Regions from separate parts of the Knoellia sp. p5-6-4 genome, predicted to be linked through region 1. Evidence: riboswitches for the same ligand, from Rfam matches in the RefSeq annotation. Region 1 holds a riboswitch; each other region holds the start of a gene.
The links. A riboswitch is a leader RNA that binds a small molecule or an ion and turns the genes downstream of it on or off. The one in region 1 is predicted to bind S-adenosylmethionine.
Positions count from the first base shown of each region.

Region 2: it holds a riboswitch for S-adenosylmethionine, as region 1 does, so the genes downstream of both, P2F65_RS10430 (cyclic-phosphate processing receiver domain-containing protein) here and P2F65_RS02050 (homoserine O-acetyltransferase) in region 1, are expected to answer to the same signal.
Region 3: it holds a riboswitch for S-adenosylmethionine, as region 1 does, so the genes downstream of both, P2F65_RS14085 (aminotransferase class V-fold PLP-dependent enzyme) here and P2F65_RS02050 (homoserine O-acetyltransferase) in region 1, are expected to answer to the same signal.

Region 1 is NZ_JARGZF010000001.1:421,777-428,368, forward strand. Features, by position in the region: gene P2F65_RS02040 (RNA polymerase sigma factor) at 1-436, opposite strand, end outside; gene P2F65_RS02045 (universal stress protein) at 702-1,103, opposite strand; gene P2F65_RS02050 (homoserine O-acetyltransferase) at 1,159-2,313, opposite strand; SAM riboswitch class IV at 2,333-2,443, opposite strand; gene P2F65_RS02055 (DUF4192 domain-containing protein) at 2,508-3,590, opposite strand; gene P2F65_RS02060 (YkvA family protein) at 3,699-4,109, opposite strand; gene P2F65_RS02065 (EcsC family protein) at 4,238-4,960, opposite strand; gene P2F65_RS02070 (sulfurtransferase) at 5,034-5,912, shown strand; gene P2F65_RS02075 (SufE family protein) at 5,920-6,393, shown strand; gene P2F65_RS02080 (IclR family transcriptional regulator) at 6,407-6,592, opposite strand, start outside.
Region 2 is NZ_JARGZF010000001.1:2,148,568-2,155,159, forward strand. Features, by position in the region: gene P2F65_RS10420 (hypothetical protein) at 1-896, opposite strand, end outside; gene P2F65_RS10425 (alpha/beta fold hydrolase) at 985-1,779, shown strand; gene P2F65_RS10430 (cyclic-phosphate processing receiver domain-containing protein) at 1,748-2,176, opposite strand; SAM riboswitch class IV at 2,215-2,324, opposite strand; gene P2F65_RS10435 (class I SAM-dependent methyltransferase) at 2,425-3,183, shown strand; gene P2F65_RS10440 (GYD domain-containing protein) at 3,383-3,703, shown strand; tRNA gene P2F65_RS10445 (tRNA-Lys) at 4,249-4,321, opposite strand; gene P2F65_RS10450 (cupin domain-containing protein) at 4,613-4,927, shown strand; gene P2F65_RS10455 (SRPBCC domain-containing protein) at 5,120-5,626, opposite strand; gene P2F65_RS10460 (metalloregulator ArsR/SmtB family transcription factor) at 5,623-5,973, opposite strand; gene P2F65_RS10465 (SpoIIE family protein phosphatase) at 6,354-6,592, shown strand, end outside.
Region 3 is NZ_JARGZF010000002.1:546,661-553,252, forward strand. Features, by position in the region: gene P2F65_RS14080 (DNA translocase FtsK) at 1-1,905, opposite strand, end outside; SAM riboswitch class IV at 2,251-2,363, shown strand; gene P2F65_RS14085 (aminotransferase class V-fold PLP-dependent enzyme) at 2,406-3,806, shown strand; gene P2F65_RS14090 (helix-turn-helix domain-containing protein) at 4,188-5,144, shown strand; gene P2F65_RS14095 (hypothetical protein) at 5,221-5,844, shown strand; gene P2F65_RS14100 (hypothetical protein) at 5,841-6,233, shown strand; gene P2F65_RS14105 (ribonuclease J) at 6,266-6,592, opposite strand, start outside.

The DNA.
Region 1 (6,592 bases):
CGGCCTTCTTGGCGGCAGGCGCATCGGTGCCCGCGCTGGCCGTCTTGGCCGACGCGGTCTTGGAGACCGTCTTGGCTGCCGCCTTCTTCGTGGCGGTCTTCGCCTCGTCAGCGGTGGCGGTCTTCTTGGCGGCCGTCTTCTTCACGGCGGCCTTCTTCGTCGAGGCGGAGGCGGTGCGCCGTGAGGACGAGGTCGCCGCGACGGCGCGCGTCGCGGTGGCGGTGTCCAGGGTGATCGAGATCCCCTGCTCCTCGAGGGAGCGCAGAACGGCCTTCATCCGCTTGGGCTCGACCTCGGCGTCGACCAGGGCGGTGCGCAGCTGCTCGCTGTCCACCGACCCGTTCGTGCTGCCCAGGAGGACGAGGTTCTGCAGCGCGGGGTGCGCGAACTCCTTGGGGAGGGGACGGGCCGGGCTCTCGGAGGCGTTCTTGGACACAGGCGACACGGACTACCTTTCGTCGCGGACAGAGCAGCGCACGCCATCAGGGCCGAAGCGCACGACCTTGACAACAACAGTGGGGGCGGAAGTATTCACGACAACCGGCTCGTGGTGCCCTGCGGTGACCTGTTCGCCGGTATGCGTAGGTGACATTGTAAAACCATCGGAGCCCCTGCTCTGGCACCGGAGCCCGAAAAGGCCCCTGGGATCAGCCCCTCGCGGGGCCCCGGGGGCCTTTCACAGGTGGCGTCGAGCGTGCGGCTCAGGCCTCGGCCTTGACGGCCAGGACAGGGCACGACGCGTCGAGCAGGATGCGCTGGGCGTTCGAGCCGAGGATGAGCTTGCCGACGGGAGTGCGCCGACGCAGGCCGATCACGATGAAGTCGGCCGAGACCTCGTCCGCGACGGCGATGAGGTCCTCCGCGGGCTCGTTTCCGCGGACCAGCTGGCGCACCTCGTGCTCGATACCGACCTCGTCAAGCTCCCGCTGGACGTTCTGGAGCTCCTTCTCGAAGCGCTCTGCCTCCTTGCCGTCGTAGTCCTTGCCTCCGCGGTTGGAGTTGATGACGATCAGCTTCGTCTTGCGGAGCAGGGACTCGTCGGCAGCGCGACGAAGAGCTGCGCGACCTTCCTTCGTAGGCACATAACCCACAACGATGGCCACTGAAACCTCCTTGGTCGACGTCCGGCGCGCTTGGCGAACGCCCGGTGCGCAGACGCTACCGGATTTCCCCGGTGCCGGCCGGTCGCCCGACGGCCTTGCGCAGGATGGCGCCCACCTGCTCGGTCTCGATGAGGAAGCCGTCGTGGCCGTGGGGGGAGGCGATGGTGAAGTGCTCCGCGTCGGGCACAGCGGCGACGAGCTCCTCGGACAGCCGTGGCGGGTAGAGCCGGTCTGAGTCGACGCTGGCCACGACGAGCCGGCCGGTGATGCGCTTCAGGGCGGCGGCGACACCGCCTCGGTCGCGGCCGACGTCGTGGGAGTTCATCGCCTCGGTCAGCACCAGGTAGGAGTTGGCGTCGAAGCGCCCCACGATCTTGCCCGCGTGGTGGTCGAGGTAGCTCTCCACGGCATACCGACCGCCGCCGCCGAGCGGCTGCTCGCCCCCTTGGGGAAGCCTGCCGAACCGCTCGTGCAGCTCGAGCTCGCTGCGGTAGGTCACGTGCGCGATCCGGCGCGCGATGCCCAGGCCGTGATCGGGACCCTTCTCGTGTTCGTAGTAGTCGCCACCGTGGAAGTCCGGGTCGCTGCGGATGGCGAGCAGCTGCGGCTGGCACCAGGCGATCTGCTCGGCGGTGGCGTAGGCCGTGGAGGCCAGCACGATGGCGGTGGCGACCCGGTCGGGATGGGTGACCGCCCACTCCAGGGCCCGCATCCCGCCCATCGACCCGCCGAGGACGGCGCTCCAGCGCTCCACGCCGAGGTGGTCGGACAGCCGCACCTCCACCGCCACCTGGTCGCGGATCGTCACGAAGGGGAACCTGCTGCCCCACGCCAGCCCGTCGGGAGCCGTCGACGAGGGGCCGGTGGTGCCCTGGCAGCCCCCGAGGACGTTGGCGGCGACGATGAAGTGGGTGTCGGTGTCGAACGGGCACCCCGGTCCGATGAGCCCGTCCCACCAGCCGGGCGTGGCGTGCCCGGGCCCGGGCCGACCCGACACGTGGCTGTCGCCGGTGAGGGCGTGCTCGACGAGGATCGCGTTGTCGCGGGACTCGTTGAGGGTGCCCCACGTCTCGTAGGCGACGGTGACCTCGGGGAGCCACCCGCCCGCCTCGAGCTCGACGGCACCGACCGAGACGAAGGACCGGTCCCCCACCGGGTCGCCCTCACGCCAGGCGCCCATCGAGAGCCGGGGGCTGGACGTCGTGGTCATCTGCGAAGAACTCCTGTGGCAGTCGCGCTTGCCGCGACGTCGAGCCACGGCCCGGTCCTCACCCGGGGCACCCCACCGCGAGGAGGGTTGCCGTCCAGCGAGCCGGGGCTTGGCACTGGAACTCGTGACCTGCTCGACAGCATAGGACGCCCTCCCCCAGCCCCCCTCCCCTGTCCGATCTCTGGACGGCTGGTTCAGGCGGTCTCGCGCGGTCGGATGGCGAGGTCCACCATGCGCTCGAGGAGTCGGGCCAGCCGGTAGCCGGGCTCGACCTCCAGGGCCCGCTGGAGAGCCACGCGGGTCAGCGCGCCGTCACCCAGCCACCAGGTGAGGTTGGCCAGCACGGTCAGCGCGGGGGCTGCGTGCTCGTCCGGCAGCATCCGGCACAGCTGCACGAGGCGTGCCTGCAGGCGCCGGCCCGCGACTGCGCCCTCGGGGCTGGGCGACGCAGCTGCCCACGTAGGCGGCTGGAGGCAGCTGCGCAGCTGGTCGACGAGGTCGTCGTCGAGCGCGTCGAGGGGCAGGGTGCCCGGGCACAGCCACCCGATCAGCCCGTCGCGCAGTGCGAGGTCGCGCAGGGCCACGGCGCAGTCGGCCACCTCCTCGGCGGCGAGTCCCTCCAGTGGAGGTCGGGCCGGTGACACGTCGCACACGACCGCCCAGCGCGAGAGCTGACGCAGCCGGCGGACCGCCTCCTCGCGGGTCCCCAGCACCCGCAGGTGGCGACCCGGTGCCTGCTCCGCCGTGACCATCCCCCGAAGCACCTCGGCGACCTCGGCGCAACGGGCTGGGTCTGGGGCGATCTGGCTGCGCAGCGCTGCGCGGTCGCGCACGGGCGCCATCTCGAGGCCGACGAAGTCGGCGACGGCAGGAACCTCACCCGGCGCGGGCAGGGGCGTCCCCTCACCGGGGCAGCACCCCGTGCCACAGTCCGGCGCGAACCACCGGCCGTCCCGGACGACGAGCCGGTCGAGCGCCGCGATGCCGAGTCCGCCACACGCCGCGTCGAGTCCGTCGAGCAGCGGCATGGCTGCCCCGGCAGCGGGCTCGTAGCCCACGAGCAGCACCGAGTCGGGCTCCTCGCGGGCGAGCGCCGTGAGCAGGGAGGTGACGGCGGCCTCGACGTGCTGCTCCGGCGGCAGGTCGACGCGCTGGACGAGTCCGATGGCCCGGCCCGTGAGGGCGACCACGACCACCGCCTCCTCGGGGTGGTAGCCGAGCTGGAAGGGAAGGGCGGCGAGGATGTCGGCGGGGCCGCGGAGCCGGATCGGGTTCATGGACCCACGCTTGCGGTCCCGCCGGCACCTCAGGGAGAGCCCGCCGCGCACCTGTGCACGACGTGGCGGACCGGGCACCACCTGTGCACAACCAGCCCGGTCAGCGCCTCAGCGGATGACCTCGCCGGGCACCGTCTCGGACCAGCCGGCTCCCGTGGGACGGCCCCCGGCAGCCGGGCCGTGGTCCCCGCTGGTCGCGCCTGCGCGCTCCCACGCGAGGAACGCGTCCGTCTCGTTGACCACGGTCGCGGCGATCCAGGTGGCCACCATGGCGTCGTCGGCGAGCCCGAACAGGGTCAGGAAGGCCTCCGGCACGAGGTCGACCGGCGAGAGCACGTAGGCAGCGGCGGCGGCGACGAGGAACAGCTTGCCGGTCGTCGTCCCCCGGTACTCGCCGCGCAGCGTGGCGCGCAGGAGGCGAGGGAGGGCGGACAGCCGCTCACCGAGGCCCGGCCCACCGGGCCGGACGGCTGAGCGAAGAGCAGTGGCGAGGGTGCGGAGCACTCCCCAGCGGGACATGGCCATCGACGATCTCTCCCTACATCCGGGCACATTCGGCCGGACACGTTGCCAACGTGCGGGGACCCCTGGGCATTCCCGGCGCGCCCACGGCATACCGCGCGGGCCAGGTCGGCCCACCCGGGCGGTCAGTGGCCACGGATGCGGCGCGGGAACTCGTGACGGGCCTGCTCGGAGATCCGCTTGAGCAGGTAGGCGTCCAGACCGGCGCCGACAGCCCCGCCGACGACCGGCAGCGCCTTGCCCATCCGCACGAGCGCCTTCTTGCCCACCTGGCTGAGCAGGCGGAAGGCGACCGCCTTGTTGACGACCATGAGCGCCGGGCCGGGCAACCGCTGGGCGGCCAGGTTGGACAGCCGGCCCGTGGCCGTGACCCCTGCCTTCTTGAGCAGGTCGTCGGAGTCGGCGCCGACCAGGGTGAGCAGCACCGCGGCGCGGATCTCCGGCTGGCGGATGTCGTAGCCGCGCGCGGAGGCGACCGCGGCCACCATGCGGGTGGCGACGAGGTAGAACTCGACGACGTTGGCCGGCAGCGCGACCGGCAGCGTGACGAACCCGCCGAGTCCCGTCGCGAAGCCACCGGCGGCCGCGAGCTTGAGGTGCGAGGAGATGATCGCGTCGATGGCCTGCTCGCTGTCGGGGTGGTTGGACAGCGCGACGTCGGCCACCTGCTGGGCCGAGTGGAACGGGCCCTTGCCGTCGATGCCCGTGTCGAGGACGGACTCGATCAGGCGCACCACGCTGTTGCCGAACGCGCCGTGGTCCTCGGGCCCCGCGCTGGCCTGCTCGAGCGCCGAGGGCCGCTTGTCGGCGGTCTTGGTGTCGTCCTTGTCCATGCCCAGAATGCCCATGATCGCCCTCTCTGATGACGGTCCGCCCATCCTGCCACGGGCACCGCACCAGCGCCGGTCTATCGTTGGCTGCATGGCCGACGTGCAGACCCCGGAGCCCCGTTTCGCCGAGTACGCCCACCCCGAGCGCCTCGTCTCGACCCAGTGGCTGGCGAGCCGGCTGGAGGCCGGCAACCCCGACGGCGTCGTCGTGCTGGAGTCCGACGAGGACGTGCTGCTCTACGACACCGGGCACATCCCCGGGTCGCTGAAGCTCGACTGGCACCAGGACCTCAACGACCAGCTCACCCGTGACTACGTCGACGGCGAGCAGTTCGCGAAGGTGATGTCGGCGCGAGGGATCGGCCGCGACACGACCGTCGTCATCTACGGCGACAAGAACAACTGGTGGGCAGCCTACGCCCTGTGGGTCATGACCCTCTTCGGCCACGAGGACGTGCGCCTGCTCGACGGCGGCCGCGCGAAGTGGATCGCCGAGGGTCGCGAGCTGACCAAGGACGTGCCCTCCCCGGCCCCCGCCGACTACCCCGTCGTCGAGCGCGTCGACGCCCCCATCCGCGCCTTCAAGGACGACGTGCTGGCCCACCTCGGCGGGCCCCTGGTCGACGTCCGCTCCCCCGGCGAGTACTCCGGCGAGCTGCTGCACATGCCCGACTACCCGCAGGAGGGCGCCATGCGCGGCGGGCACATCCCCGGCGCGAAGTCGGTGCCGTGGGCGCGTGCCGCCAACGAGGACGGCACCTTCAAGTCGCGTTCCGAGCTCGAGGCGATCTACCTGGAGGAGCAGGGCCTCAAGCCCGAGGAGCCGACCGTCGCCTACTGCCGCATCGGTGAGCGCTCCTCGCACACGTGGTTCGTGCTGACGCACCTGCTCGGGTTCGACAACGTCCGCAACTACGACGGCTCGTGGACCGAGTGGGGCAACGCCGTCCGCGTGCCCGTCGAGAGGTGAGGTGCCCGTGACCGCCGCTGTCGACACCACCGGCCTCCCGGCCGCCCTCGCGGAGATCGCGGAGGACTTCGCCGATCTGCCTGTGGCAGAACGACTCCAGCTGCTCCTCGAGTTCAGCGAGGAGCTGCCCGAGCTGCCCGAGCGGTATGCCGGTGCGCCCGAGAAGATGGAACAGGTGCACGAGTGCCAGTCGCCGCTGTTCCTGACCGTCGAGGTCGACGAGGAGTCGTCACCCGAGCCCGGCAAGCGGGTCGTCTCGCTGTTCTTCTCGGCACCTGCCGAGGCACCCACCACGCGCGGGTTCGCCGGCATCCTGCACCAGGGCCTCGACCAGCTCACGGTCGACGAGATCCTCGCGGTGCCCGAGGACGCGCCCTACCGCTTCTCGCTGGCCGAGGCCGTCTCGCCACTGCGGCTGCGCGGCATGGTGGGCATGCTGAGCCGCATCAAGCGCCAGCTCGCCCTGAAGTCCCGGGCCTGAGGACGCCGGCTCCTCAGAGGTCGGCGCCGAGGGCCTTGGCCGCCGAGACGACCTGCGCGCTCAGCACGTCGAGGTCTGCCTCACCGCCGTACACCACGCTGAGGGCGCCCACGCACTCGCCGGTCGAGTCGTGGACCGGTGCCGCGCACGCGCTGAAGCCGGCGATGACCTCGCTGGTCGACCACGCCCAGCCACGGGA
Region 2 (6,592 bases), 1.7 Mb from region 1:
TGGGGAAGGAGTGGCCGACCTGAGGCGGCATCGAGCACCGGACGGTCGCCCAGCTCGGTCCTCAGCGGCACGGTGACCTCCTCGAGGCGCAGCATCGCGTTGCACGCCTGGTCCGGCGGTGGGGCGAGGGCCGTCCCGCCGACCACGACGACCTCGTCGGTCTCGAGCACGTGTTCTCTTCGCTCGGTGTCGCAGTCGCCGCTGCCAATCGTCACCGTCAGAGAGTCGGCGGTGTCCGAGACGACGTCCTGTCCGTAGAGCAGGCGGCGCCTGCCGTCGCTAGGCGCCTCGGAGAGGCTGCTCGGCTCGAAGTCGCCCGGCTCTGCGGCCTCCGCGACGGCGACGCGCACCAGCGAATCGGACAGGCCCTGCACCGTGAACGCCCACGCCGGCACCTGCGCCGGGCCCCGGGCCGTGGCGAGGGTGGTCCTGACCGCTCGCGCGCCGGTGATGGTGACCCACTCACAGCCCGTGCCGGATGCCGGGGTGGGGCAGGGGCCCGAGCGGGGGTTCACCATCGCCTCGTAGGCCGCTTGCGCGTCGAGCGTGTAGACCTCCACGGTCGTGCCGTCCAGGTGGCGCACCTGCCCGGTGCCCGGCGTGGTGGGCAGGGCGGTTGCGGTGCGGACCCAGCCCCCGTAGAACGCGGCCTTGAGGGTCTCACGCGGGGTCCAGTCGGGCTCGATGGTGAGGCCCTGTGCGGGGACGATGCTGGTGCGCCACCGCTCGAGGAGGTCACCCTCCGTCCAGACGGCCGCCACCTCTCGGGCGCGCCGGTCGAAGAGGGCGGAGGCATCGCCCGCCGGAGCGCCATCTCCGTTGCTGGAGCCGCACCCGGTGACCAGGCTCACCGCGAGGAGGGCGACGGCGGTGAGCACGATGGTCTGGCGCGGCATGCCGGTTGGACGTCGGCCGCACCTCAGGAGTTCCTTCGACCCGCGCTGAAGAGGTGGACGGCGCTGGTCACACCTACGCTGGCTGGCAATGAATGAAGCGACCGCGCCCCCCGAGGGCGAGACCCGGAAGCGGGAGACCTGGATCCGGGTGGGCGCGGCCTGGGTGCAGGCGATCGAGGTCGCCCCGATGACGCCGGCGCGCGCGACGGTGGTGCTCCTGCCCGGCTTGGGGCTGCCGCGCTACACCCTGCCGACCGTCGAGGTGCTGGCCCGGCGCGGGCTGCGCTGCGTCGTGCTCGACCTGCTGGCGTGGCGACGTCCCCGACTGAGGGTGCCACCGCTGGTCGAGCCGATGGGCGAGGCCGCAGCACGCTGGACCAGGGAGGCCGACCTCGCCGGTCCCGTTGTCGTCGTGGGGCACTCGACTGGCGCGCAGGTCGCCCTCGGCGCAGCCCTCCGCCTCCAGCACGACCGCCCCGACCTGTCTCTGGTGCTGGCAGGGCTGACCTTCCGGCCCGAGCACCGCTCATGGCCGGGGCTGCTGCGAGGCGCGGCCACGGCATACCGCAAGGACAGCCCGGCAGAGCTGGTGGTCGCGGCCAGGGACGTCGCGCGCCTGCGCGCCGACCTGGTCAGCGTCATCGGGTCGGGGCGGCGCGACCGCCCGGAGGAGCGGGTGCGCGACCTCGAGGTGCCGCTCGTGCTCACCGCCGGTGAGGCGGATTCGTTTGCGCCACAACAGTGGATGGCCGATGTCGCAGCGGCTGCGGGCAGTCCGTCGGCACGGGTGGAGGTGCTGCCGGGTTCGCACAACAACCTCTTCACCCACCCCGAGGAGGTCGCCGACGTGGTCAGCGCGGCGGCGCCTGCCACCGCACCCTGACCCACATGTTCGCGGCGTAGCTGCGCCGCGCGGGGTAGCCCGCTGCGACGAGCTCGGCGCAGATCCGGTGCCCGTGGTGGATATTGGAGCTGTGCACGCGGATGGTGCTGATCGACTGGGGGCTGCCGGCTGCGGCCAGCTCGACGAGGTGGTCGACGACGGGTTGGGCCGTGTCGCCGAGACCGAGGTCGTAGTCGAGCCAGAGGTCGTCGATGGGGGTGTCGACGAGCCCGCGGAGGAGGGCGAGCGCCTCCTCGGAGGTGCGAGCCGTCAGCGCCGGCCTGCCGTCCTTGAAGTCGCGCGTGTCGTCGACGAGAACGGTCAGTGGCCGCCGGGGTGGTCGGCGGTCGGCGGAGTGGTCGCCGGACGGCTGGGCGGATGCGTGGCTGGAAGGCACAGGACCTCCTGGTGACGGGGATCCCTTGGCGCGCTGCGGATCCGCTGTTACCGGCCGGGTTCGGCACGGTCCGCTCTTCCCCTGGGGCACCTCCGCGGTGGAGGTTGCCGGGCAACAAGCCAGGTACTTGTCGTTGCCTCTCCTGAGCTGTCTCCACTGTAGGAGAAAGCGCCGACAGGGCTCCTTCGTCGGGGACAAGGCCGCCTCGTGCCAGACTCTGCGAGTCGTCTGAGGCAGGAGGAATCCCGGTGCGCGTGACCACCTACGGCCAGCTGATGGAGCTGCTCGACAGTCTCTATGCCGACGGGGCCGAGCGGACCAGCGACGCGGCTTCGGCGTTCTGGGACGGGCTGTTCCAGCGAGAGGGGCACCCGCTGACCTCCGAGCTGCCCGACGCGGCGCTGCCCGCGTGGCAGGCGGAGGGCCTGCTGCCGGGTGGACGGGGGTCCTCCGCCCTGGACGTCGGGTGCGGATTGGGGCGCAACAGCACGTGGCTGGCGGCCCAGGGATTTGCCGTCACCGGCATCGACATCTCCCCGTATGCCGTGGAGACGGCTCGGTCGCGGAGGGAGAGGGCGGGTGCCGCCGGTCCGGGGGCGTCGAGGCCGGGGCCCGACTACCGGCTGGTGGACTTCGTGCGCGAGCCGGTGGCCGGCGGTCCCTTCGACTTCGTCTACGACTCGGGGTGCTTCCACCACCTTGCGCCGCACCGGCGGATCTCCTACATGGAAGGGCTGTCGGCTGCCCTGGCGCCGGACGGCGTGTACGGCATCTGCACCTTCACGGCCGGGGCGATGGGGAGCACGGCGTCGGACAAGGACCTGCTGCTCCACGGGCACCTCGAGGGCGGGGTCGGGTACACGCTGGATGAGCTGGCGGAGATGTTCGCCTGGCTGGAGCTGGTGGACGCCCGGCTCATGCCGCCCGGCCACACCCACGAGGAGCCGACCTTCTCGCACGACTTCCTGCAGGTGGCGCTCTTCCGGCGGCCGTCTACGTCTTCCTGACGGGTGAGCCGCCTTGCCGCCCGGCTGCCTTCGTGGTGAGCGGCGGCAGTACCGGTCATCGGACCGTCCTATCCGCGTGCTCGAAGCGCTCGCTTTCGCGTGGTCCCGGTTCACCCGTCGCTCACCACGATGGGGGTTGTTGCGCAGGTGTGGTGGTTGAAGCGTGGCTCCCATCCGTGGCGACCTGGAGGAGGACCACATGAGCCGTTACATGATCATTGCGCGCTACGACAGCGCTGGAGCCAAGGGAGTCCTGGCCAAGGGCGGCAGCGCCCGAGCGGCTGTCGTGGAGAAGCTCGCTTCTGACCTGGGCGGACGCATGGTGACCTTCGACTTCGCCTTCGGTGAGGACGACGTGTACACCCTCTGCGAGCTGCCGGACAACAAGGCCGCGGCCGCTGTCGCCCTGGCCGTGAACTCCAGCGGGCTGGCCCATGTCCGGACCGTCGTCCTGATGACTCCTGAGGAGGTTGACGAGGCGACCGAGCAGAGGGTCGACTACACGCCTCCGGGCCAGTGAGCTGGGAGCCCGGGCGACCAGGATCAGCCGCGGCCGGCTGCAATGCCGATAGAACACCGCGCACGATGTCTCTCTGCCAGGGCGGTCGTTGACGGGCGTCTGGTCATCAATGAGTCCTGATTCGATGGCCTCGAGGAGCCGGCCAGGCCGCAGGAGCTCCAACAGAGGATCGAGTGCGCCACGGAGGGTCGAGGTCATCCGGACGCAACCGACGCCGCCTGCTCGACTCCATCAACGGTCCAAGCGGCGTCGGATCTGCCTTTGCCTCCAGCGGGCGCTGAACGGATCCGGTACAAGCCATCCCACTCGCGAGCCCTGCCCTTCGGGCTGTCGCTGCCCCACGGGGTGTCACCAGCGCACTCATGAGTCCGTGCCCACCAGGCGGCCGGAACGATGGAAAGGTCGACGTGGAAGTCGCCGAAGCCACCTTCGTTGTACTGGCCTGACTGGATGTCGACTACCGCCACGTCGTCACCCTGCTGAAGCCGCCCTGTCGGACACGCGCCTCGGAGGCCAAGGCGGCGGCTTTCTGACCTGTGCGTTTGTGGGCCCCGTGGGGCTCGAACCCACAACCTACGGATTAAAAGTCCGCAGCTCTGCCAATTGAGCTAGAGGCCCGGGGGGTCAGGGTTTGTGGTCACTAGAACCTCGGATGACCATGGTGTAGTTCGACCGTCCTGACCGCGAGGAGACCATACCCCGTTGTGGCCTTCGGCCGGTGGGTCCGTCTGCTGCGTGGGGTGCGTGCCCCAGACCGACCCCGTCACAGGCGCCTTGACATTGCGTCGCGCTCGAGAGCAGCGTCGAAGGTGGGCAAGTCGCGGCAACAGGGAGCGCGCAATGGGCGACGAAAAGCGGGTGAAGCTGATCCGGCCAGCAGATCGCTCAGAGGGCCAGGTGACACCAGGCATGCACCGGGAGCAGGCCGCCAGCACGGATCGCAGCTGGGCAGGCCACGTCACGACCGAGGCCGGGATGGTGTCCGGGTGGCACCACCACGGAGACTACGAGAGTCACATCTACGTCCTCTCGGGGCTGTTGCGCATGGAGTCCGGACCTGGCGGGCAGGACGTGATCGACGCGCAACCCGGTGACTTTGTCTTCGTGCCGCCGCACACCGTGCACCGCGAGGGGAACCCGGCATCGGAAGAGGCCGCGGTGATCGTGGTGCGAGCCGGACGCGGGGAGGCAGTGGTCAACGTCGACGGACCCGACGAGGCCTGAAGCGGGATGCCGCGCCCAGGCGGACGGATCGTTTCCGACCCAGGCCCACGCCATGTGGTGCGGGAGCCGCGGGCGGCCCGTCGCGGCATACCGACTCTGTTGAAGCCCGGGGGACGATGGTGGTGTGTGTCGCGCCGGCGCGGGCCACACCCCGGAGCGTCGTGGCGCCCCGGGGTGGACCTGTGGTGGCCGTCAGGAACGGGCCCGGGCGGGCTCGCCGGCGAGGATCGCGTCGATCTGGCCCATGGCCTGCGTGAGGCCCTCCTCCATGCCCATCTGGAGCAGCTGCTCCATCGCCTCGAGCGAGGGGAATCGCGACGAGATGGTCACGGTGACCCCACCCGGCCGGTCGGTGATCTCCACCCGCATCACCATGGTGGGCATGTCGGAATTGGGTGCTCCGGACTCGTCGGCGAAGCCGTCCTCGACCACCAGCACGCGCGGCGCCTCGACCTCGCGCACGTTCCACCACCCGCGGTGCCGGTCGCCCTCGGGGCCGGTCATGTAGTAGTCCACGTGCCCGCCCTCGCGGAGGTCGTGCTGCTCCACGGTGGCGGGGTAGGTCGGTGGTCCCCACCAGCGCTCGAGCTGGCGGGGGTCGGCCCACAGCTGCCAGGCCCGATCCGCGGACACGTCGTAGTCCGCGGTCACGGTCATCGTGAGCTGGTCGGTGTCCTTGCTGATGCTGGTGATGCTCATGCGTTCTCTCCTTGCTTGTCCTCGTCCAACAGGTCGGCCATGCGCTCGAACCGGCCGCGCCACAGGTCCTCGTAAGCAGCAAGCAGCTCCTGGGCCCGTCGGATGGCGTCCGGCTGGCCCGAGACCCGCTGCTCTCGTCCGTGCCGGTGCTTGACCACGAGCCCCGCCTCCTCGAGGACGGCCACATGCTTCTGAACCGCCGTGAGGCTGAGGGGGTAGTTGCGCGCGAGGGCCGAGACCGAGTACTCGCCCACGAGCACCCGCCTCACGATGTCGCGGCGCGTACGGTCGGCCAGCGCGTGGAAGAGCCGGTCGACGTCGTCATCGGTGGACTGATCTACAACCATCAGGTTGTAAATACTCCTCCGGCTCGCCGCAATACGCAAGCCCCCGGCGGGGGCTGGGCTCGACAGTGGGCCGCTCCTGACGCCCTCAGGCCGCTATCGCCCGGTCTGGGTCGATATGGCGTACGGGGCACACCGCCCGGGGTATCAAAGAGGGTCCAACGGCCTAGCGAATGCCCCTGCCGCGACCACACACTGAGGAGGCAGATCGCGACGTCGACCTCACAGGCGGATGCCCCCGATCACCCAACCGGGGTGATGAGTCCGCCTGGCGTCAGCCCCCTGCAGGTGCACACCCCGGTGCGCCGGTCGAGGGGGGTGCACGTCGCCAGAGGAGTGCCGATGACCGCTCGCCCCGTCGCCGACCCGGCAGGCGATCCAGCATGAGCGTTCGCGACGCCACCCTCACGCGGCCGGCCACCTGGGAAGTCGACCCGCGCCGGCCGCGGCCGGAGCGCAGGCTCGACCTCTACGCCGCCGTGGCGGTGGCCGCCCTGGCCTCGGTGGCCTATGTGGTGGCCCTGCTGCTCGAGGCGGTGCCACCCCGCGGCCTCTCGGTCGTCTTCTTCGCTGCGGCGCCCATCAGCGCTGCCTTCGCGCTCGTGGTGCTTGCGGCCCGTTG
Region 3 (6,592 bases), on a different contig from region 1:
CGTGATGCGGACGATCGACTCCTCGACGTCGCGCGGCGCGACCATCATCAGGTCGGCGAGCTCGTCGACGATGACGAGCAGGTACGGGTAGGGGTGGATCTGCCGCTCCGACCCCGGCAGCGGCTTGACCTTGCCCGCGCGGACCGCCTTGTTGAAGTCGTCGACGTGCTTGAACCCGAACATCGCGAGGTCGTCGTAGCGGGTGTCCATCTCCCGCACCACCCACTGCAGGGCCTCGGCGGCCTTCTTCGGGTTCGTGATGATCGGGGTGATGAGGTGCGGGATGCCCTCGTAGGCCGTGAGCTCGACGCGCTTGGGGTCGACCAGCACCATGCGCACCTCGTCCGGTGTCGAGCGCATGAGGATCGAGGTGATCATCGAGTTGACGAAGCTCGACTTGCCGGCGCCGGTGGCGCCCGCCACGAGCAGGTGGGGCATCTTCGCGAGGTTGGCGATGACGTAGCCGCCCTCGACGTCCTTGCCGACGCCCATGACCATCGGGTGCTCGTTGCCGCGGGCCGCCTGGCTGCGCAGCACGTCGCCGAGGCTGACCTTCTCGCGGTCGGCGTTGGGGATCTCGATGCCGATCGCGGACTTGCCCGGGATCGGGCTGAGGATGCGCACGTCGGCCGAGGCCACGGCATACGCGATGTTCTTCGACAGCGCGGTGACGCGCTCGACCTTGGTGCCCCGGCCGAGCTCGACCTCGTAGCGGGTGACGGTGGGGCCGCGGCTGAACCCGGTGACCTGCGCGTCGATGTCGAACTGCTCGAGGACCTGCGTCAGCGACTCGACCACGCGGTCGTTGGCGGCGCTGCGGGTCTTGTGCGGCGACCCGGGCTCGAGGATCGCGTTGTCGGGCAGGGTGTAGGTGATGTCGCCGGCGAGGGCGAGCTGCTCCACCCGCTGCGGCAGCGGCGTCGTGGGTGGGGCCTCGAGGGCGGCCTTGACCTCCACCGCCGGACTCTGGGCGGCGCCACCGGGCTCCTTGGTCGAGCTGGGGGCCAGGACGCCAGGCGTCGTGGGGCGCTTCTGGCCGGGGCGCAGCCGCTTGCCGTCCGGGGCGACGACGGCGGCCTGCTCGAACGGCATGTCGCCGTCGAGGTTGCCGTCGGCGTCGGGGCCGATCTTGCGTCGCTGCCGCTTGGGCTTCTCCTCCTCGGGCTCCTCGACGGGTGTGCCGCGGTGCAGCAGGTGGTCACGCAGCTCGGCGAGCCGCTCGGGGATCATGTGGACCGGCGTCGCGGTCAGCACGAGCAGCCCGAAGAAGCCGAGCATCAGGAGGATCGGCACCGTGCCGTAGACGCTGACCGCGGCCTCGAGGGGGCTCGAGGCGAGGAAACCGATGATGCCGCCCGCGTCACGCATGGGGTCGGCGCCGTCCGGCGGCTGCGGGATGCCCTTGGCGACGTGCACGAGGCCGGAGGCCGCGAAGGAGAGGGCCCCGAGGCCGATGCCGATCCGGGAGTTGGCGGTGGACTCGTCCGGCGCCCGGAGCAGGCGCAGGCCGAGGAAGAGCAGGGCGAGCGGCACGGCATACGCGACCCGGCCGAACGTCCCGGCGACGACGGCGTGGACGACGTCACCGACGACGCCCTCGAACGCCCACCACTCGCGCGCGGCGACGACGATGGCCAGGCCGATGAGGGCGAACCCGAAGCCGTCGCGGCGGTGCTCGGGCTCGAGGTCACGGGCGCTGTGGCCGACGCGGCGCACCGCGCCGCCGGCGACGTGCGCCATGCCCATCCACGTCCCCCGGATCGCGCGCAGCGGCAGCGGCAGGCCGCCGCCCTTGGCCTGCCCGCGCGGGGCCGCCTTCTTGGTGGCGGGCTTGCGGTTGGCCGGGCGCGTGGACGTGCTGCGACTCGTCGAAGAGCGCGCGGAGGTGGACGGACGTGTCGCCATGCTCCGCACGGTACGCGATCGCCTCTGCGGAAACACGCGTCACACGCGCCACAGCGAGCGGTTTCTTGCCCGCGACGGCATCCTCCGAACGGTGGACCCGCCTATCGGGATTCGGCCATTTCCGCAGGTCAGGGCACCAGCGTCGGCGCGGACGTGCCACCCTGAGGGTGCGTCTGGCGGGGCCTGCGTCGACGCTCTGGCGGGAGCGTCGACGCAGGCAGGCCTGGCCACCGCGCCCCTCGCCCCCGCCACGCCCGCTGTCCTTTGGGGCCGGGTCTCAGATGGCGGGAAACACCACCGACCTGGTGGCGCCGGGCGGACGTCGCTCGCTACCGTTCCCGCCAAGGTCATGAGTGCCAGCGCGCAGCCCCGGCTTGCTGGCCAGCAACCCTCCTCCGCGGTGGGGTGCTCCGGGTGACGACCGGGTCGCCTGCGCCCGCAGGTGGCAAGCGCGGACCCGCGGCCACTCCCCCGGGTCCACCGGACCCCAGGAGCACGCCGTGTCCATCGCCAGCACCAGCCGCAACCGAGCCCCCGAGACCCACACCGGGCAGGCCCACCACCGTCGCCACCTGCGGCCCGTGCCCGGCGAGCCCGCCGGCGCGGGCCCGGTGCCCCCGGTGGTATCGGCCGACCTCGGCGTGCCGACCCTGCACCGCACCGTGGTCGACTACGCCAACCTCGACCACGCCGCCTCCACACCGGCTCTCGTCTCGGTCAAGCAGGCCGTCGACACCGCCCTGCGCACCTACTCGTCGGTGCACCGGGGCAACGGGTATGCCTCGCGCGTGACGAGCCGGTGGTACGAGGCGGCCCGGGAGGAGGTCCGGCGCTTCGTCGGTGCGCGTGAGGGCGACGAGGTCGTCTTCACCCGCAACACCACCGACTCGTTCAACCTGCTCGCCCGCGCCCTCCCCCGGGGCACGGAGGTCTTCGTCTTCGAGGCCGAGCACCACGCCACGCTGCTGCCGTGGGCGGGCCGCACCACCCGCCTGCCGGTCCCCGGCAGCCTCGACGATGCGCGCGTGCTCCTGTCGAGCGCGCTCGAGCGCTCCACCGCCCGCCACCGCCTTGTGGTGATGTGCGGGGCCTCCAACGTCACCGGCGAGGTGTGGCCCGTGCGCGAGCTCGCCGAGGTCGCGCGCCAGCACTTCGCCCGGGTGGCCCTCGATGCCGCGCAGCTCGCCCCGCACCGCACCATCGACCTCGAGGCGCTCGGGGTGGACTACGTCGCCTTCTCCGGCCACAAGCTCTACGCGCCGTTCGGCGCCGGCGTGCTCGCGGGGCCGGGCGACTGGCTCGACCAAGCCGCCCCGTACCTCGCCGGCGGCGGCGCGACCGCCTCGGTCACCGAACGGGGCACGAGGTGGCACCGGGGGGCGGCGCGCCACGAGGCCGGCTCCCCCAACGTGATCGGCGCGGTCGCGCTGGCGGCGGCGTGCTCGACGCTGGCCGAGCACCGCGAGGCCGTCGAGGCGCACGAGATCGCCCTGGGCCGGCGGCTGACCGAGGGCCTGGCCGCCGTCGACGGCGTGCAGACCTACTCGATCTTCGGCCCCGACCACGAGCGGGTGCCCGTGGTGGCGTTCACGGTCGACGGCCTGGACTCCTCGCTCGTGTCGGCAGCCCTCTCCGCCGAGCACGGGATCGGCGTGCGGGACGGCAAGTTCTGCGCCCACCTCCTGGTGGACGCCCTGCTCGACGACCCGTATGCCGCCGGCCCGGCGACCGCGGTCCGCGCCAGCGTCGGGCTGGCCAACACCGCCGAGCACGTGGACCGGCTGCTGTCGGCCGTGGCGTCGCTGGCCGCCCGGGGGCCCGCCTTCGAGTACGAGCGCGGCCCTGAGGGCTGGACGCCGGTGTCCGACCCGCGCGACCTCAGCCTCCCCCGCCCCTGGTGAGGCGGGAGCAGGCCGAAGGGTCAGCCGGGTCAGGACCAGCGCGGTTGCTGGTCGCGGGGCGTGCCTGGCGGCGCCTCACCGTGGTGCGAGGTCCCACCTCTCGCGCCAGGACAGCACTCTTCACGCGAGAGCTGGGACCTCACGCACGTGGGGCGCTTGGGCCAGGCGGCGGAAGAGGTCAGGACCAGCGCGGGTGCTGGTCGCGGTCGAACCTGGTGTCGACCCCGTAGATCGGGGCGAGGATCGCGATGGTGACGAGAATGGCGAGAACGATGAAGAAACCCATGGCAGAAATCTTGCGCCCAACCTGATTACCGCCACGAGTGGCAGAAATGCCATCTCCCATAGATTTTCCGCCATCTCCTGTGTCACGCTGTCGGCATGCTGCACAACGTGGCCGTGCCCCTGGTCAACACAGTCTCCCCGTTCGAGTTCTCCGTCGCCTGCGAGGTCTTCGGCCTCGACCGCACCGACCAGGGCGTGCCGCCCTTCGACTTCGCGGTCTGCAGCGAGCAGCCGGGGCAGCCGGTCCCGACCGAGATGGGCTTCACCCTCACGGCCCAGCACGGCTTCGACAGGCTGGCCGAGGCCGACCTCATCGTGGTGCCGGCGTCGCGGCCGCGACAGGCCCCCGTCCCCGCGCCGCTCGTCGAGCAGCTGCGGGCTGCCGACGAGCGGGGCGCCTGGGTCATGTCGCTGTGCAGCGGCGCCTTCACCCTGGCCAAGGCCGGGCTGCTCGACGGCAGGCGCGCCACGACGCACTGGATGAACACCAACGAGCTGGCCGAGGAGTTCCCCGCCGTCGACGTGGTGCTGGACGTGCTCTTCGTCGAGGACGGCAACATCATCACCTCGGCCGGCACCGCCGCCGGCATCGACGCGACCCTCCACCTCGTGCGCAAGGAGCTGGGCGCGACCGTGGCCTCCGCGATCGCGCGCCGCATGGTCGTTCCCCCCCAGCGCGACGGCGGTCAGCGCCAGTACGTCGAGGCGCCACTTCCCGCGATCGAGGCCGACTCCCTCCAGCCGGTGCTCGAGTGGGCCACCGAGAACCTCGCCGAGGACCTCTCGGTCGAGACGCTGGCGCGGCGGGCCATGATGTCGGAGCGGACCTTCGCCCGCCGGTTCCGGGCCGAGACGGGCGCGACACCGCACGCCTGGGTGACCGCCCAGCGGGTACTGCTCGCCCGGCGCCTCCTCGAGGACACCGACGCCTCCGTGGAGCAGGTCGCCGGCCGCACCGGACTGGGCACGGCCGCCATCCTGCGCCACCACTTCACCCGTCAGGTCGGCACCACGCCCCAGGCCTACCGCCGCACGTTCCGTTGTACGGGCTGACAGGCGCCACTGCTGAATCCACGTCAATGAAGTCATCAGCCTTCATTTGTCGCTATTAATGCCCTAGGCTTCATGCATGTTCGTCCTGACTGCTGACCAGAAGCGCAGCACCCGGCACGGCGACCGGGTGCCCCAGGCCCTGGCGACCCTCGAGGGCGCCCTGGGCCCGGGCCCGGACTCAGGCGTGGCGCTCCCCTTCGAGCGGACGGTGGGCGACGAGATCCAGGGCGCGCTCTCCTCCCCCGGTGCCGCGGTGCGGGCGGTCACCGAGCTCGTGCGGCTCGGCGACTGGCGGATCGGGCTCGGGGTCGGCGCGGTCGACACGCCGCTGCCCGACTCCACCCGGGCCGCCTCGGGCCCCGCCTTCCTCGCTGCCCGCGAGGCCGTCGACAGGGCAACCTCCTCCCCCACCGACCTCCGGGTCGTCCACGCTGACGGCGCCGGCCACTACGGTGGGGCCGACCGGGCGCGACAGGCAGAGTCCGCCCTGTGGTTGCTCACGGTGCTGCTGCGACGCCGCACCCCCGAGGGATGGGAGATCGTCGACATGGCCGACACGGGCCTGACCGGCCGGGACATCGCCGACCGGCTCGACATCTCCCCCTCGGCGGTCAGCCAGCGCCTGGCGCGGGCCGCCCTCCACGAGGGGCGCCGGGGTGCCGAGCTCGCCGAGGCTCTTCTCGCCGAGGCGGACGCGTGAACAGCACGCTCGCCACCGTGCTGGTCATCGGCGTCCTGGGCGTGGTCGCCCTCGCCGGCGGTGGCCTCCTGACCACCCTCGTCTTCCGGCAGGTCGACCGCGGTGACCACGTCGCCCCCACCGACGAGGCCGACTCGGTGGAGGCCGCTCAGGAGATCCTGCGCGGCGGCGCCTGGATCGGCGTGCTCGAGCGGACCGCGATCTACGCCTCCATCGTGGCCGGCTGGCCCGAGGGCATCGCGGTCGTCCTGGCCGTCAAGAGCCTCGCGCGCTACCCCGAGCTGCAGGCGGGCAAGAAGTCCGCCGCCGCCGAGCGGTTCATCATCGGCACCTTCGTCAGCACCCTGTTCGCCTGCGCGTGCGCGGGCGTCGCCATGTCGCTGCTCTGATCGTCGCTGCCCTGACCGCCACCTGACGCGGGTCAGGCCTCGATGACCACCGGGATGATCATCGGGCGCCGGCGGATCTTGCCGCCGACCCAGCCACCGACGGCGCGTCGCACGACCTTCTCGAGCTGCTGCGTGTCGGTCACGCCCTTGCCGGTGGCCTCGGCGAGGGCCTGCTCGATCTTGGGACGCACCTGCTTGAAGATCTCGTCGTCCTCGGCGAAACCACGCGCGTGGATCTCCGGGCCGGCGGCGATCTTCCCGGTGGCCGCGTCCATGACGACGATGACCGAGATGAAGCCCTCGTCGCGCAGGATGCGGCGGTCCTTCAGCAGCGCCTCGTCGAACTCGCCCACCGAGGA